2 regions of the Chromobacterium sp. LK11 genome follow, and region 1 is predicted to be linked to the other one. Evidence: predicted binding sites of a transcription regulator. Region 1 holds the regulator's gene; the other holds the start of a gene.
What was found. Region 1 encodes NrdR, which represses ribonucleotide reductase genes. Its sites were predicted from a motif close to AAANACNATATATNGTNTTT; they were not measured.

Region 1 (7,342 bases):
TCATGCGGAAACTGTCGCCCTGGATGGGCTGGCCGTCCAATAGATAGAGCAGGGATTTGAGCAGGCGCTCGCGCAGATGGATGTCCGGCTCGGACATGCCGTCCTCGAACAGCTTGCCCAGGTACAGGCCCAGCGACGGCGGAAAGCGGGAAAAGCCGTCGCGCTCCATCCGCGTCAGCAAGCTGTCCCAGTCCGTCTCCAGCCATACCCGCACATTGCGCACCGAAAAACCGCTGCGCGCGGTGATCTCCACCACTTTCTTGGTATCGCCCAGCCAGAAGTAATAGAACTCGCGGGTGCAGGTCAGCGCCAGCACCTGTTCGTCCGGCGGACAGGCCTGCAGCAGGCGTTCGCAAGGGCCGCGGAAGCCTTCCGCGCTGCGCTCGACGCCGTCCAGCCAGGGCAGCAGCAGTTCCAGAATGCGACGCCGCTCGTCCACGACCTGGGCCGGCGCGCCCTGACGCGCCAGCAATCGCATATAAGCCTCCAGCGCCGCCGTCAAATCGCTCATGCCCTTCCCCAGCCCTCCCGTAAGCCGTTCGGTCTTGCCCTTCCCCTCGCCGCTCGCGCTCTTCGGCACAGCGGGCGGACTGTTCTTATTTTCGGACAGAAATGTTGCAGACTCCAGACGGGATTCGCGGCGACGTCGGCATTTCCCCTACGCGCCGGGCGGTGAGCCGCGGCTCAGATCGGCGTCAGGCTCAGGCGCAAATCCGCGCCCACCATCCGCGCGTCGCGGATGCTCAGCCTCTGCTTGTCGGCCAGGTCCTCCAAGGCCGGCCAGGCGAACAGGCCGCGCGCGGCGTCGCCGGCCAGCGACGGCGCTAGGTAGAGCACGATCTCGTCCACCAGCCCGGCGCGCAGCAGCGCGCCGTTGAGGCCGGCGCCGGCCTCCGCCATCAGCATATTGACGCCGCGTTGCGCCAAGGCCGCCAGCAAGCCCGGCAGATCGGCGTGGCCGTCGGCCTGCCGCGGCAGGGTCAGGATTTCCGCGCCGGCGCGATAGGGCCGCAGCCGCGCCTCTGGGTGATCGCAGGTGGCCAACAAGGTGGAGCCGCCCTGGTAGATGCGCTGTTCCGGCGCGGTGCGCAGCCCGCTGTCCAGCACCACGCGCAGCGGTTGGCGCTCGCAGGGGACTTCGCGCACCGTCAGTTGCGGATCGTCGGCCAGCACGGTGCCGCTGCCGGTGAGCACCGCGCAGTGTTCGGCGCGCAGGCGATGCACGTCGCGCCGCGCCTCCGGGCCGGTGATCCACTGGCTGCGGCCGTTGAGCAAGGCGGTCTTGCCGTCCAGCGTGGCGGCGGCCTTGAGCGTGACCCAGGGGCGGCCGCGCTCGACGCGCGACAGGAAGCCGCGATGCGCTTGCCGCGCCTCGGCTTCCATCAGCCCGGCGTCGGCGTCGACGCCGGCGGCGCGCAGCATGGCCAGGCCGCGGCCGGCCACTTCGTGATAGGGGTCCACCATCGCCGCCGCCACCCGGGCCACGCCTTCGTCGATCAGGCGCCGCGCGCACGGCGGGGTGCGGCCGTGGTGGCTGCAGGGTTCCAGCGTGACATAGGCGACGGCGCCGCGCGGGGACAGGCCGCGCGCCAGACAGTCCTTGATCGCCTGGATTTCCGCGTGATCGCCGCCCACTTGCAGGGTGGCGCCCTCGCCGATCACCTCGCCGTCGCGCACCAGCACGCAGCCCACGCCCGGATTGGGCGCGGCGCGGCGGGTGGCCGCGGCGGCCAGCCGCAGCGCGCGCTGCATGTAACGATGGTCATCGGCGGAATAATTCATGATTCATTGCTTCCATTCGTGGGCCAGCAGGCTGTACTGCCTGGCGTCGCAATAGCGGCCCTGCAACAACAAATACTCGCGCAGCACGCCTTCGTAGCGGAAACCCAGCCGCTCCGCCACCGCGCAGCTGCGGCGGTTGTCCTCGGCCGCGTCTATCGCCACCCGGTGCAGGCCCAGCGGGCCGAAGGCCTCCGCCAGCAGCAGGCGCAGCGCCGCCTGCATCACGCCCTGCCCCACCTGGCTGCTGTCCAGCCAGTAGCCGACGAAGGCGTGGCGGTTCAAGGCGTCGACGGCGTGCAGATCGCAGACGCCGGCCAGCTCGCCGCCGCGCAACACCAGCCAAGTATAGGCGGAGCCGGCCTGCCGGCTGGCGGCGGCGGACTCCAGGAAGGCGCGCGAGTCCGCCTCGGCGCGGGTCAGCGGCAGCCACGGCATCCACGGCCGCAGCGCGTCGCGGTTGGCGTTGATCAGCGCGAACAGCGCCGGCGCGTCGGACAGCTCCGGCGCGCGCAGCGCGATATCGGAAGGCAGGGGTACAGGCATGCGGGGCATCCGAAATGACGGAAGAATAGAGCAGTCTACTCCAGCCGCCCGCCGGGCGGTCAATGCGAGGACTTCTGGATTTCCTTGATGGCGTCGGAGAACTCGGAGACGTCCTGAAAACTGCGGTACACCGAGGCGAAGCGCACATAGGCCACCTTGTCCAGGCGCGCCAGCTCGTTCATCACCATTTCACCGATCTCGCGGCTGGACACTTCGCGCTCGCCCAATTGCAGCAGCTTGTGACAGATGCGGTCTATCGCTTCGTCCACCAGCGCGGTGGGCACCGGGCGCTTGTGCAGCGCGCGCAGGAAGCTGGTGCGGACTTTCTCGATGTCGAATTCCGAACGGTGGCCGGCGGTTTTCACCACCTGCGGCATGCGCACGTCGGCGGTTTCAAAAGTCGTGAAACGCTTCTCGCACACCGGGCAGCGCCGCCGCCGCCGGATGCTGCTGCCGTCCTCACTGACGCGGGAGTCGATCACCTGAGTATCGGCATTGCCGCAGAACGCGCATTTCATGACTTAATCCTAAGGGTTCCAATGTATGGATGTTATCAGCAATGCGCGATCAAGTTAATGCCGCTATCGCCCGCCCATGAAAAAGACGCCCCTGGGGGCGTCTTTCAGCGGCCGAGGCAAGCGCGGCTTACTTGGCGTACACCGGGAAACGGTGGCACAGCGCGGTGGCCTGCTCGGCCACGCGGGCGATCAGCGCGTCGTCGTTCGGGTTGTCCAGCACGTCCGCCACCAGGTTGGCCACCTGGATGGCCTCGGCTTCCTTGAAGCCGCGGGTGGTGATGGCCGGGGAGCCGATGCGGATGCCGGAGGTCACGAACGGGGTTTCCGGGTCGTTCGGAATCGCGTTCTTGTTCACGGTGATGTGGGCGCGGCCCAGCAGCGCGTCGGCGGCCTTGCCGGTCAGGCCCTTGGCGCGCAGGTCCACCAGGAACACATGGCTTTCGGTGCGGCCGGATACGATGCGCACGCCGCGCTCGCCCAGGGTCTTGGCCATGATGGAGGCGTTCTTCAGCACTTGTTCCTGATACACCTTGAACTCGGGCAGCAGAGCTTCCTTGAAGGCCACCGCCTTGGCGGCGATCACGTGCTCCAGCGGGCCGCCTTGCAGGGTCGGGAACACATTGCTGTTGATGCTCTTCTCGAACTCGGCCTTGGCCAGGATGATGCCGCCGCGCGGGCCGCGCAGGGTCTTGTGGGTGGTCGAGGTCACGAAGTCGGCGAAGGGCACCGGGTTCGGGTAGACGCCGGCGGCGATCAGGCCGGCGTAGTGCGCCATGTCCACCATGAAGTAAGCGCCGCATTTCTTGGCGATCTGGCCCATGCGCTCGAAGTCGAAGCGCAGCGCGTAAGCGGAAGCGCCGCCGATGATCAGCTTGGGCTTGGTTTCCATCGCTACGCGCTCCATGTCGTCGTAGTCGATTTCTTCCTTGTCGTTCAGGCCGTAGGCGACGATGTTGAACATCTTGCCGGACAGGTTGGCCGGGGAGCCGTGAGTCAGGTGACCGCCGTGGCCCAGGTTCATGCCCATCACGGTGTCGCCCGGCTTCAGGATGGAGAAGTACACCGCCTGGTTGGCCTGGCTGCCGGAGTGCGGCTGCACGTTGGCGTACTCGGCGCCGAACAGCTGCTTGACACGGTCGATGGCGAGCTGCTCAACCACGTCCACGTGTTCACAACCGCCGTAGAAGCGCTTGCCCGGATAGCCTTCGGCGTACTTATTGGTCAGCTGGGAGCCCTGGGCTTCCATCACCGCGGGGCTGGTGTAGTTTTCCGAGGCGATCAACTCGATGTGATCTTCCTGGCGTTGGCACTCGGCCGCAATGGCGGCGGCGAGTTCGGGGTCGAATTTGGCAATCGTCTGGTCAGCAGCGAACATCTTTGACTCATCCATCAAAGGGTTAACGATGCGGGCATTCTACACGAAATGCCGGCGCGTAAACCTTAACGTGAAGCAATTGTCGCGAGGGAAAACCCCGTCTCTGCATGCGTTCAAGGCAGGGTGTAATCGAAGTCGTAGAAATGCTCGCCGGCGGTGATGGTGATGCGCAGCCGGCCGCTGATTCCGCTCAGTTCTCCGGTGCCGGAATCCGGCGTCACCATGATGGCTTGCTCGGCCTCTCCGCGCGTCATCGTGGCGCTGTGCTGCAGCACGAAGCCGCCCTTGCGGCCATGCAGGCTACCTTGCACCCGCTCCATGGCGACATAGCCGGCCGAGCCCGGCTCCGCGCTGCGGAAGCTCAGCATCTCGCCCTGGCTGACGGCGTCCAGATCGCCGTGAAAGCGCTTGTCCAGCGACAGGCGGCCAAGACCGCTGGCGGCGGCGGCCTCGCTCAAGGGTTCCGGGGCAAGCTTGACGTCGAAACGGCCGCTGGCGGTGGCTTTCATCATATCTCCTCAAGAGGGGCCCGCCGCGGGCGCGGCAGGCCATCGTCATGATAGCGCAGCCGGCCGCGCGCGGGCTTCTTCTTCCGACCTCACACCGCCCAGCAGGAGCAGCCCAGCGCGCCGAAGAAACCCTTGGGGTCCGACACCGGCAGGCCGGTGCCCCAGGCGCGGGCGTGCTGATGGCCGTGCAGGCCGCAGGCGCTGGCGCAAGCGCAGGCCGCGCCGGCCTGGCGGTGCAGCGAGCGGCGGCCGGCGCCTTCCGGCTCGCCCCAGGCGGCGTAGCCCTGGTAGCGGCGCACCGGGGACCAATCCGGCATCGCCGGCGGCAAGGGATTGTCGTCCAGCGCGGCGAAGTCCGCGGCGGCGTAAACGATGCGGCCGCCCACCATGGTCAGCTCCGACACCAGAAAGGAAATGTCGTCCTCCGGGCAGGCGAAGAAATCTTTGTCCGGCACGATCAGATCGGCAAGCTGGCCCGCCTCGATGCGGCCGCGCCCGCCCTCCTCATTGGTGAACCAGGCGACGTTCTCCGTCCACATCCGCAGCGCGGTTTCGCGGTCCAGGCAGTTGCGCTGCGGGTAGAGCCGCAAGCCGCCGATGGTCTTGCCGGTGATCATCCACGCCAACGACACCCAGGGATTATAAGAAGCGACGCGGGTGGCGTCGGTGCCGGCCGACACCTTCAAGCCCTTGTCCAGCATGCGGGCGATAGGCGGCGTCGCCTCGGCCGCCGCCGCGCCGTAACGCTCGACGAAATACTCGCCCTGGTAAGCCATCCGGTGCTGCACCGCGATGCCGCCGCCCAAGGCGGCGATGCGGTCCATCGAGCGTTCGGAAATGGTTTCGGCGTGGTCGAAGAACCAGTTCAGCCCCTGCAAGGGGATGTCGCGGTCCACTTTCTCGAACACGTCCAGCGCGCGGGAGATGGTTTCGTCGTAAGTGGCGTGCAAACGCCACGGCCAGCGGTTTTGCGCCAGGATGCGCACCACCTCTTCCAGCTCGCCCTCCATTTCCGGCGGCATGTCCGGCCGCGGCTGACGAAAATCCTCAAAGTCAGCGGCGGAAAACACCAGCATTTCCCCCGCGCCGTTGTGGCGGAAATAATCATCGCCCTGCTTGTATTTGACGCCGGCGGTCCAGTTGAGGAAGTCCTCTTTCTCTTGCTTGGGCTTTTGGGTGAACAGGTTGTACGCCAGACGCACCGTCATCTGGCCGGCGTCGGCCAGTTGCTGGATCACCGCGTAATCGTCCGGGTAGTTCTGGAAGCCGCCGCCGGCGTCGATGACGCCGGTCACGCCCAGACGATTGAGCTCGCGCATGAAATGGCGAGTGGAGTTGAGCTGGTAATCGAAGGGCAGCTTGGGTCCCTGAGCCAGGGTGGCGTACAGGATGGCCGCGTTCGGCTTGGCCAGCAGCAGGCCGGTGGGGGCGCCGTCGGCGCCGCGGACGATCTCGCCGCCCGGCGGCGCCGGCGTGTCCTTGGTGTAGCCCACCGCGCGCAGGGCGGCGCCGTTGAGCAAGGCGCGGTCGTACAGATGCAGCAGGAAGACCGGCGTGTCCGGCGCCACGGCGTTGATCTCCTCCAGCGTGGGCAGGCGTTTCTCAAGAAACTGGTGCTCGGTGAAGCCGCCCACCACCCGCACCCATTGCGGCGCGGGCGTGACGGCGACCTGCCGCCGCAGCATGTCCATCGCGTCGGCCAGCGAGCGCACGCCGTCCCAGCGCAGCTCCATATTGAAGTTGAGACCGCCGCGCACCACATGGGTGTGGTTGTCGATCAAGCCGGGCAACACGCTGCGACCGCGCAAGTCGATCACGCGGGTGGCGGCGCCGGCCCGCGCCATGATCTCGCTGTCCTCGCCCACCGCGAGGAAGCGGCCGTCCTTGACGGCGACGGCGCTGGCGCGCGGCCGGCTGCGGTCCAGCGTGGTGAAACGGCCGTTGCGCAAGATGAGATCGGCCATGGCGATGGTGGTCATGATTGCTTCTCCTGCGAGGCGGTGGCCGGACGCGCCGGCTGACTGACGGCGGCCGGCGCGCCATGGCGCAGCGCCTGGAATTGGGGCCAAAGCTGCTCGCCGATCAACATGCCCAGCAGGCCGAGGATGGCGACGGCCGGCGGAGCCGGCGAGCGCACGTGCAGCAGACTGTAGATGACGCCCACCAACAGGCCGGCCGCCAAGGAGATCAGATAAGGTTTCATGCTTGCGCCCTCTGCCGGCGGCGTGGCCGCCGGCATGGAATCAATACGCTCGGGAAATCAGCCTTCCTGGGCGCCGAACATGGTCTTGGCGTACTGGATGCCCAGGCCGTAGCCGCCGCCCAGCTTCTTGGCGATGCCGGTGGTCAGTTCGTAGGTGTCGGTGCGCGCCCAGTCGCGCTGCAATTCCAGCAGGTATTGCAAGGCCGTGATCGGCCGCGCACCGGCCTGCACCATGCGCTGGATCGCGCGCTCATGCGCTTCCGCCGAGATATCGCCGCAAGCGTCGGCGATCACATAAACCTCGAAGCCCTGGAACAGGGCGGACAGCGCCGGGCCGACAATGCAGACGCTGGTCCACAGACCGGCCAGCACGATGCGGCCCTTGCCGATGTGGTTGACGCGATCGATCACC
Region 2 (7,342 bases), on a different contig from region 1:
GCTCAAAGCCCCGCCAGTCTGGTACTCGGTCACGCGAGTCTCAAAGAAGTTCTTCTCCTTCTTCAAGTCGATCATCTCGCTCATCCACGGGAAGGGGTTGTTCACGCCGGGGAAGAGCTGGTCCAGGCCAATCTGCTGCATGCGGCGGTTGGCGATGAAGCGCAGGTATTCCTTGAACATGCTGGCGTTCAGGCCCAGCACGCCGCGCGGCATGGTGTCTTCAGCGTAAGCGTATTCCAGTTCCACCGCGTGCTTGAATAGTTCGTTGATCTCGGCCTTGAAGCTTTCGGTCCAGATTTCCGGCTGTTCCAGCTTGATGGTGTTGATCAGGTCGATGCCGAAATTGCAGTGCATGGACTCGTCGCGCAGGATGTATTGGTACTGTTCCGCGGCGCCGGTCATCTTGTTCTGGCGGCCCAGCGCCAGGATTTGCACAAAGCCGACGTAGAAGAACAGGCCTTCCATGATGCAGGCAAACACGATCAGGGATTTGAGCAGCTTCTGGTCGTTTTCCAGCGTGCCGGTCTTGAAGGCCGGGTCGCACAGCACGTCGATAAAGGGGATCAGGAATTCATCTTTGTCGCGGATGGATTTGATTTCGTTGTAGGCGTTGAAGACTTCGCCTTCGTCCAGGCCCAGGCTTTCCACGATGTATTGGTAGGCGTGGGTGTGGATGGCTTCGTCAAAGGCCTGGCGCAGCAGGAACTGGCGGCATTCCGGGCTGGTGATCTGGCGGTAGGTGCCCAGCACGATGTTGTTGGCGGCCAGGGAGTCCGCGGTCACGAAGAAGCCGAGGTTGCGCTTGACGATGCGCATTTCGTCTTCGGTCAGCTGGCCGGTTTTCCACTGTTCGATGTCGCGCTGCATGTTCACTTCTTGCGGCATCCAGTGGTTGGCGCATTGGGCCAGGTATTTTTCCCATGCCCATTTGTGTTTGAAGGGCACGAGCTGGTTGACGTCGGTGGTGCCGTTGATCACTTTTTTGTCCACCACGTTGACGCGGCCGGCGGCGCTGGCGCCCGTGGAGGGGGCGGCCGGTTTGGTTTCGATGGTGTCGTCAAAGTTCAGCATTAAGGGCTCCTGTCTGGATTTACTCCGCGTCCGGCGCGGTGATTTGGGGCGGCAGCGGCTGCTTGTCGCCAGCCAGGCTGGGGCTGAGCGGCAGGCTGCTTTTGCGCAGTATTTGTATCTGGCGCGGCGCGGCGGCAAGTGCCGGCACCGGGTCCAGGTCCACGTGCAGGCTGCCCAGTTTGCGGTAGCCTGCGTCTTTGCCATTTTCGCCATGGCGGGCGATACAGAATGCGGTGGCGCTCATGAGCGGCGTCCTTTCAGAAGCGCAGCTGTTGGCTGAGGCGGTGGATCAGCTGGCGTTCGCTGCTTTCCTCCTGCTCCACCTGGCTGCCGCGCGGCTGCCGCAGCTTCAGCAGCTGGCGGTATTGCCGGTTGGCTTGTTCTATGTCTTGCTTGAGCAGCTCTATTTGCTGCTGCAGTTCTTCCGGCTGGCAGTACACCACCAGCGCGTCCGCTTCCACCCAGGCTTTGCGCCATACTTTCTGGCGCGGCAGGCGGCGGGCTTCGTTGAACAGGTCCTTCCATTCGCAGGGCGGGGCCTGGTTCAGCGTCAGGTACATATTGAACAGCACAAACTGCTTGTCAGGGTTGTGGGTTCTTTGTTCGCAAAAACCGTTGATCCGGATATTTTCAAACGCTTGCATCTGACCTCCTGCTGAAGCCTGGCTTGTGGCGGCGGGGCCGTGGGCCTCGTCTTCCTGGAACCCGCTCAACACCCGCCGCGCTTGCTTGCTTGGCCTTGAGCGGTTTCCGTCCGCCCGCGTGGCGGGCCGGCGGCGCTTCCATCCCGAAGCCGCCTGAGGGCAAGCGGCTTGAGGCTGGGGCTGCCTTACTGCTGCGGCGCGTCCTGGTATTGGACTAGGCCGTAAATCTTCCACTCGCCGTCCACCCGTTTCAGGTGGTAGCCGGTGCAGTATTCCCAGGCTGGCTGGCCCTGGCGCTGCACAATCCAGCGTACGCGGGCGCTGGCGGCGTCTTCGCCAAAATTCAGCACGCTGTCCAGCTGGTGGCGGGCGCTGGCGAAGCCCTGGCTGCGGTACCACTCCAGCAAGGCGGTGGTGGTGTCGCGCAGCGATGCCATGTCTTCCCAGCTGGTCAGGTCGCCCTGGTGTATGGCGGTGAAGGGCACGGTGAAGTGCGCGGTCACCTGGGGCACGTCCAGCTGGCTGTAGCCAACGGCGTAGCTGTTAAAAAATTCCTCTATGTTCATCCGGTTTCCCCTGGTTCTGTGTGTTTGCGGCGCCCGCTGCCGTTGCGGTCTGGCGCGGGTTGTTGCTGCGTTCCCCATTGGCCAGCCGTCTGGACGGGCAGGCGGCTGGCCAATGGGAGGGGCGGCCGGATTGTGGGGCCATTTCACAGCCGGCTGCGGGCAGGGGGCTGTGAGATGGAGCCTGGCCGGGGCCAGGCTGGGGGCCTGCCAGCCAGCCCTAAGGGGCCGGCCGGTCAAGCCAGGATGGCTGCTTCCGCCTTACTGGCAGCTCTCGCAATCCGGGTTGTCGATGCTGCAGAACTTGGCGTCGGTGGCCGGGGTGTTGTCCACCATGGCTTCCGGAGCTGCCGCGGCCGGTTGGCTGTGGCTGTTGGACACCGCGTTCAGTTCGCCGCCGCGGCCGGTGGATTTCTCGGCGCTGGTGGCGGCCAGGGTGCGCAGGTAGTAGGTGGTTTTCAGGCCGCGCAACCAGGCGTGCTTGTACAGCTCGTCCAGTTTCTTGCCGGAAGCGCCCGCCATGTACAGGTTCAGGGACTGAGCCTGGTCGATCCACTTCTGGCGGCGGGAGGCCGCTTCCACCAGCCAGCGCGGGTCCAGTTCAAAGGCGGTGGCGTAGATGGCTTTCAGCTCGGCCGGCACGCGGTCGATCTGGCCCAGGCTGCCGTCAAAGTATTTGAGGTCGGCCACCATCACTTCGTCCCACAGGCCGGCGGCTTTCAGATCGCGCACCAGGTATTCGTTGGTGACGGTGAATTCGCCGGACAGGTTGGATTTGACGAACAGGTTCTGGTAGGTCGGCTCAATGCTCGCCGATACGCCGATGATGTTGGCGATGGTGGCGGTGGGCGCGATGGCCAGGCAGTTGCTGTTGCGCATGCCGTGGGTTTTCACGCGTTCACGCAGCGCGTTCCAGTCCATCCGTTCGCTGCGGTCCACTTCCAGGAAGCCGCCGCGTTCGGCCGCCAGCAGGTTGATGCTGTCGTGCGGCAGGATGCCGCGGTCCCACAGGCTGCCCTTGTAGGACGGGTAGCGGCCGCGCTCTTCCGCCAGTTCGGTGGACGCCCAGTAAGCGTAGTAGGCCACCATTTCCATGGATTCGTCGGCAAACTCCACCGCGGCGTCGGAGCCGTAGGCCACGCGCTTCTGGTGCAGGCAGTCCTGGAAGCCCATGATGCCCATGCCCACCGGACGGTGTTTCAGGTTGGAGTTGCGCGCCTTCTTCACCGGGTAGAAGTTGATGTCGATCACGTTGTCCAGCATGCGCAGGGCGATGCGGATGGTGCGCTGCAGCTTTTCGGAGTCCAGGCTGCCGTCCGCCTTCAGGTGGGCGGACAGGTTGACGGAACCCAGGTTGCAGACCGCGATCTCGTCCTCATTGGTGTTGAGGGTGATCTCGGTGCAAAGGTTGGAGCTGTGCACCACGCCCATGTGTTGCTGCGGGCTGCGGATGTTGCACGGGTCCTTGAAGGTCATCCACGGGTGGCCGGTTTCAAACAGCATGGTCAGCATCTTGCGCCACAGGGACAGCGCCGGGATGCGCTTGTACACCTTGAGCTCGCCGCGCTCGCCCATGGCTTCGTATTCCTTGTAGCGCTTCTCGAAGGCGGCGCCGTACAGGTCGTGCAGGTCCGGGGCTTCGGACGGGGACAGCAGCGCCCAGTCCGCGCCTTCCATCACGCGCTTCATGAACAGGTCCGGAATCCAGTTGGCGGTGTTCATGTCGTGGGTGCGGCGGCGGTCGTCGCCGGTGTTCTTGCGCAGCTCCAGGAATTCTTCAATGTCCGCGTGCCAGGTTTCCAGGTAGGCGCAAACGGCGCCTTTGCGCTTGCCGCCCTGGTTCACCGCCACGGCGGTGTCGTTGACCACTTTCAGGAACGGCACCACGCCCTGGGATTTGCCGTTGGTGCCCTTGATGTGGGAGCCCATGGCGCGCACGGAGGTCCAGTCATTGCCCAGGCCGCCGGCAAACTTGGATAGCAGGGCATTTTCCTTGATGCCTTCGTAGATGCCGTCCAGGTCGTCGGCAATGGTGGTCAGGTAGCAGCTGGACAGCTGGCTGCGACGGGTGCCGGAGTTGAACAGGGTGGGGGTGGACGACATGAAGTCGAAGCTGGAGAGCACGTTGTAGAACTCGATGGCGCGCTCTTCGCGGTTCACTTCGTTCAGCGCCAGGCCCATGGCCACGCGCATGTAGAAGGCCTGCGGCATTTCGATGCGGGTGCCGTCCACGTGCAGGAAGTAGCGGTCAAACAGGGTTTGCAGGCCCAGGTAGCCAAACTTCAGGTCGCGGTTGGCGTCCAGCGCGGCGCCCAGTTTTTTCAGGTCGTATTCGCCCAGTTTTTCATCCAGCAGTTCGGCGTCGATGCCGTTCTTGATGAAGGTGGGGAAGTACAGCGCGTACTGCTTGGCCATTTCTTCCTGGCTGACGGCTTCGCCCAGGATTTCCAGGCGGATGTTGTTCAGCAGCAGGCGGGCGGTCACGTAATCGTAGGCCGGGTCCTGCTCAATCATGGAGCGGGCGGCCAGGATGGCGGATTTGTTGACTTCGTCTTCGCTGACGCCGTCGTAAATGTTCTTCAGGGTTTCGCTCAGGATGGCGTCGATATCGATGCCGGCCAGGTTTTGGCTGGCGGATTCGATGGTGGCGCGCAGGCGGGCTATGTCCAGCGGCAGCTTGCGGCCGTCCTTGCGCACCACGTTGATCTGCACCTGGGTCAGCGCTTCGCCTCGGGCGGCGCGCTCTTGGGAGCGCTGTTCGCGGTACAGCACGTAGGCGCGGGCTACATCATGCTCGCCAAAGCGCATCAGAGACAGTTCCACCTGGTCCTGGATGTCTTCGATGTGGATGGCTCCGCCTTCCGGCTTGCGGCGCATCAGGGCGCTGGCCACTTGTTCGCTCAGCTGGGCGACTTTTTCGCGCAGGCTGGCGGAGGTGGCGCCTTGATGGCCCATGACGGCCAGGAAGGCTTTGGTCATGGCGATGGAGATCTTGACGGGTTCGAACGGCACCACCGCACCGTTGCGACGGATGGTTTTGTACTGGCTGAAATCGGCCTTGGGCGCGGCTGCGCGGCCGAGTTCTGCGGCGGTCTGCCCTTCAAAGGTGGTCAATTGCATGTAGCCCTCGATAAGGTGGGTGGTTGCGTCCTTCCGTTGCTGCGTTTCCCGAGGGGCAGGCCGGCTGTGGACAAATCTGTTGAAAAGCTGTGCGTGAGCTGTGGGTAAACACAATATGTATTGTTTGTAGCTCGCGGAACACCCAAATTCTAGTGTTGAGTATGGGGCAGTACAAGTCTTGACAGCGGAAGATTTAATGGCTGTTTGGAGGGGACGGGGGGCGAAAGCCCGTGGTTGCTGGCTTTGCGGGGCCTGAGATTTTTTTTGGCCGGCGGACACATTTCATTATGTAGTCAAGAAAGCGTGTTGAAACAAGCCACAGCAAGGATGGCGGTAGGGCTCACTAGATGTTGTGGATTCGCACTGTTGCATGTTGGGCCTATGCAACAGCTTTGTGGTGATTGCGGCAGAGACGGCGCGTTCATGGCTTCGGCCGCGTTTTGCCAGGGCGTGGGTATCGCGGTTTTGGGCTGGGGGAGGTGATTGGCCGGGTGCCGGCGGGTGGCGACGGGCAGGGGGAGGCGTTCAATCAAGCGCAGTGTGGGGTGGCAGGGCTTTTGTGGGGAATTTAGGAAATTTCCTATTTACCCTGGGTGTTGATCTTGGGCTTAATTTAAATAGATTTTTTAAATCGAAAATTTAATTTCAATAGCATTGATCTGGGTGTTGACTGAATGCGTCGTCACTATTTGCCCGGCATGCAGGAAAGGGCGGGCGGATTTTGCCGCATCTTGGCATCGACGGCTATTGGCCCCACCCGTTACAAGGAGCCCACTTCATGGACGAGCCAAGCGCTGTTTCTCTGCCGGCGGATATTGGACTTCGCGATATCGCGTATGCCAATGAGCATTTGCAGGGCATTGTGGCCCGCTACGATCACTTCATCGAGGAAGGGCAGATGGACATGATCGGCCGGGTCTTTCATGGCGCTCCCGGAAAGTATGCGGACGTCAGTTATAGCTCCGCCGCGCATGGCCGCCATGCCCGTAGAGTGCTGCATTTGGGCTCCTACAACTACTCCGGCCTCAACGGCCATCCTGAAATCATGCAGGCGAGCATCGAAGCCATACGCCGCTACGGCACCACGTCCAGCGGGGTGCGCTTGCTGAACGGCACCAACGACCTGCATTTGGGCATGGAGCGGCGGCTGGCCGAGTTTTTGGGCGTGGAGGAGGTGATCAGTTTCAGCTCGGGCTTTAGCGCCAATCTGGCCGCTTTGGCCACCTTGTGCCGCAAGGGGGATGTGGTCTTGAGCGATACGCTCAATCACCAGTCCATCGTCGAGGGCTTGAAGCTGAGCGACGCCCAGGTCTTGCCCTATCGCCACGCTTCGCTGAAAAGCCTTGAGCACGGCCTGCGCCAACTGCCTTTGGCGGCGCGAAAATTCATCGTGACGGATGGGGTTTTCAGCATGGATGGCGATATCGCGCCTCTGGCGGGGATTGTGGAGGCCGCGCGGCGCTACAACGCTTTTGTGATGGTGGACGACGCGCATGGCACGGGGCACATCGGTCCAAACGGGCGCGGCAGTTGCGCGCATTTCGGCGTCACGGCTCAAGTTGACGTGATGACCGGCAGCCTGAGCAAGGGGCTGCCTGGCGTGGGCGGGTTCATCGCCACCCGCCGGGAAACGGCGAAGATCCTGCGCGCCGCCGCCGCCCCTTACATCTATTCCGCGTCGCTGCCGCCGGCCGTGCTGGCGGCCATCATCAGCGCCATCGACATCCTTGACGCCTCTCCGCAGCTGACCCAGCAGTTGCAAGCCAAGACCCGATACTTCACCCAGCGCTTGCGCGGGGCGGGGTTCAATCTGCTCAATAGCGAAACGAGCATTGTGCCGCTGCTGACCGGCGACGAGCGGCGCTGCTATCTATTGGCCAGAATGCTGCACGAAAAAGGCGTTTACGTGAATCCGGTGGGCCACCCGGCGGTCAGCAAGTCCCG

Region 2: VK98_RS15445 (ribonucleoside-diphosphate reductase subunit alpha) is a predicted target of NrdR. The motif match lies at 5,505-5,524, and genes of this name have one in related genera.

The regions. Positions count from the first base shown of each region.
Region 1 covers NZ_LDUR01000004.1:113,275-120,616, reverse strand. The annotation lists gene VK98_RS02515 (hypothetical protein) at 1-511, opposite strand, end outside; gene ribD (bifunctional diaminohydroxyphosphoribosylaminopyrimidine deaminase/5-amino-6-(5-phosphoribosylamino)uracil reductase RibD) at 685-1,782, opposite strand; gene VK98_RS02505 (GNAT family N-acetyltransferase) at 1,786-2,325, opposite strand; gene nrdR (transcriptional regulator NrdR) at 2,385-2,843, opposite strand; gene glyA (serine hydroxymethyltransferase) at 2,971-4,218, opposite strand; gene VK98_RS02490 (DUF3224 domain-containing protein) at 4,332-4,730, opposite strand; gene VK98_RS02485 (amidohydrolase) at 4,817-6,706, opposite strand; gene VK98_RS02480 (DUF1427 family protein) at 6,703-6,930, opposite strand; gene VK98_RS02475 (hydrolase) at 6,988-7,342, opposite strand, start outside.
Region 2 covers NZ_LDUR01000025.1:73,868-81,209, forward strand. The annotation lists gene VK98_RS15425 (ribonucleotide-diphosphate reductase subunit beta) at 1-1,071, opposite strand, end outside; gene VK98_RS15430 (hypothetical protein) at 1,091-1,315, opposite strand; gene VK98_RS15435 (hypothetical protein) at 1,329-1,715, opposite strand; gene VK98_RS15440 (hypothetical protein) at 1,901-2,281, opposite strand; gene VK98_RS15445 (ribonucleoside-diphosphate reductase subunit alpha) at 2,540-5,398, opposite strand; gene VK98_RS15450 (pyridoxal phosphate-dependent aminotransferase family protein) at 6,177-7,342, shown strand, end outside.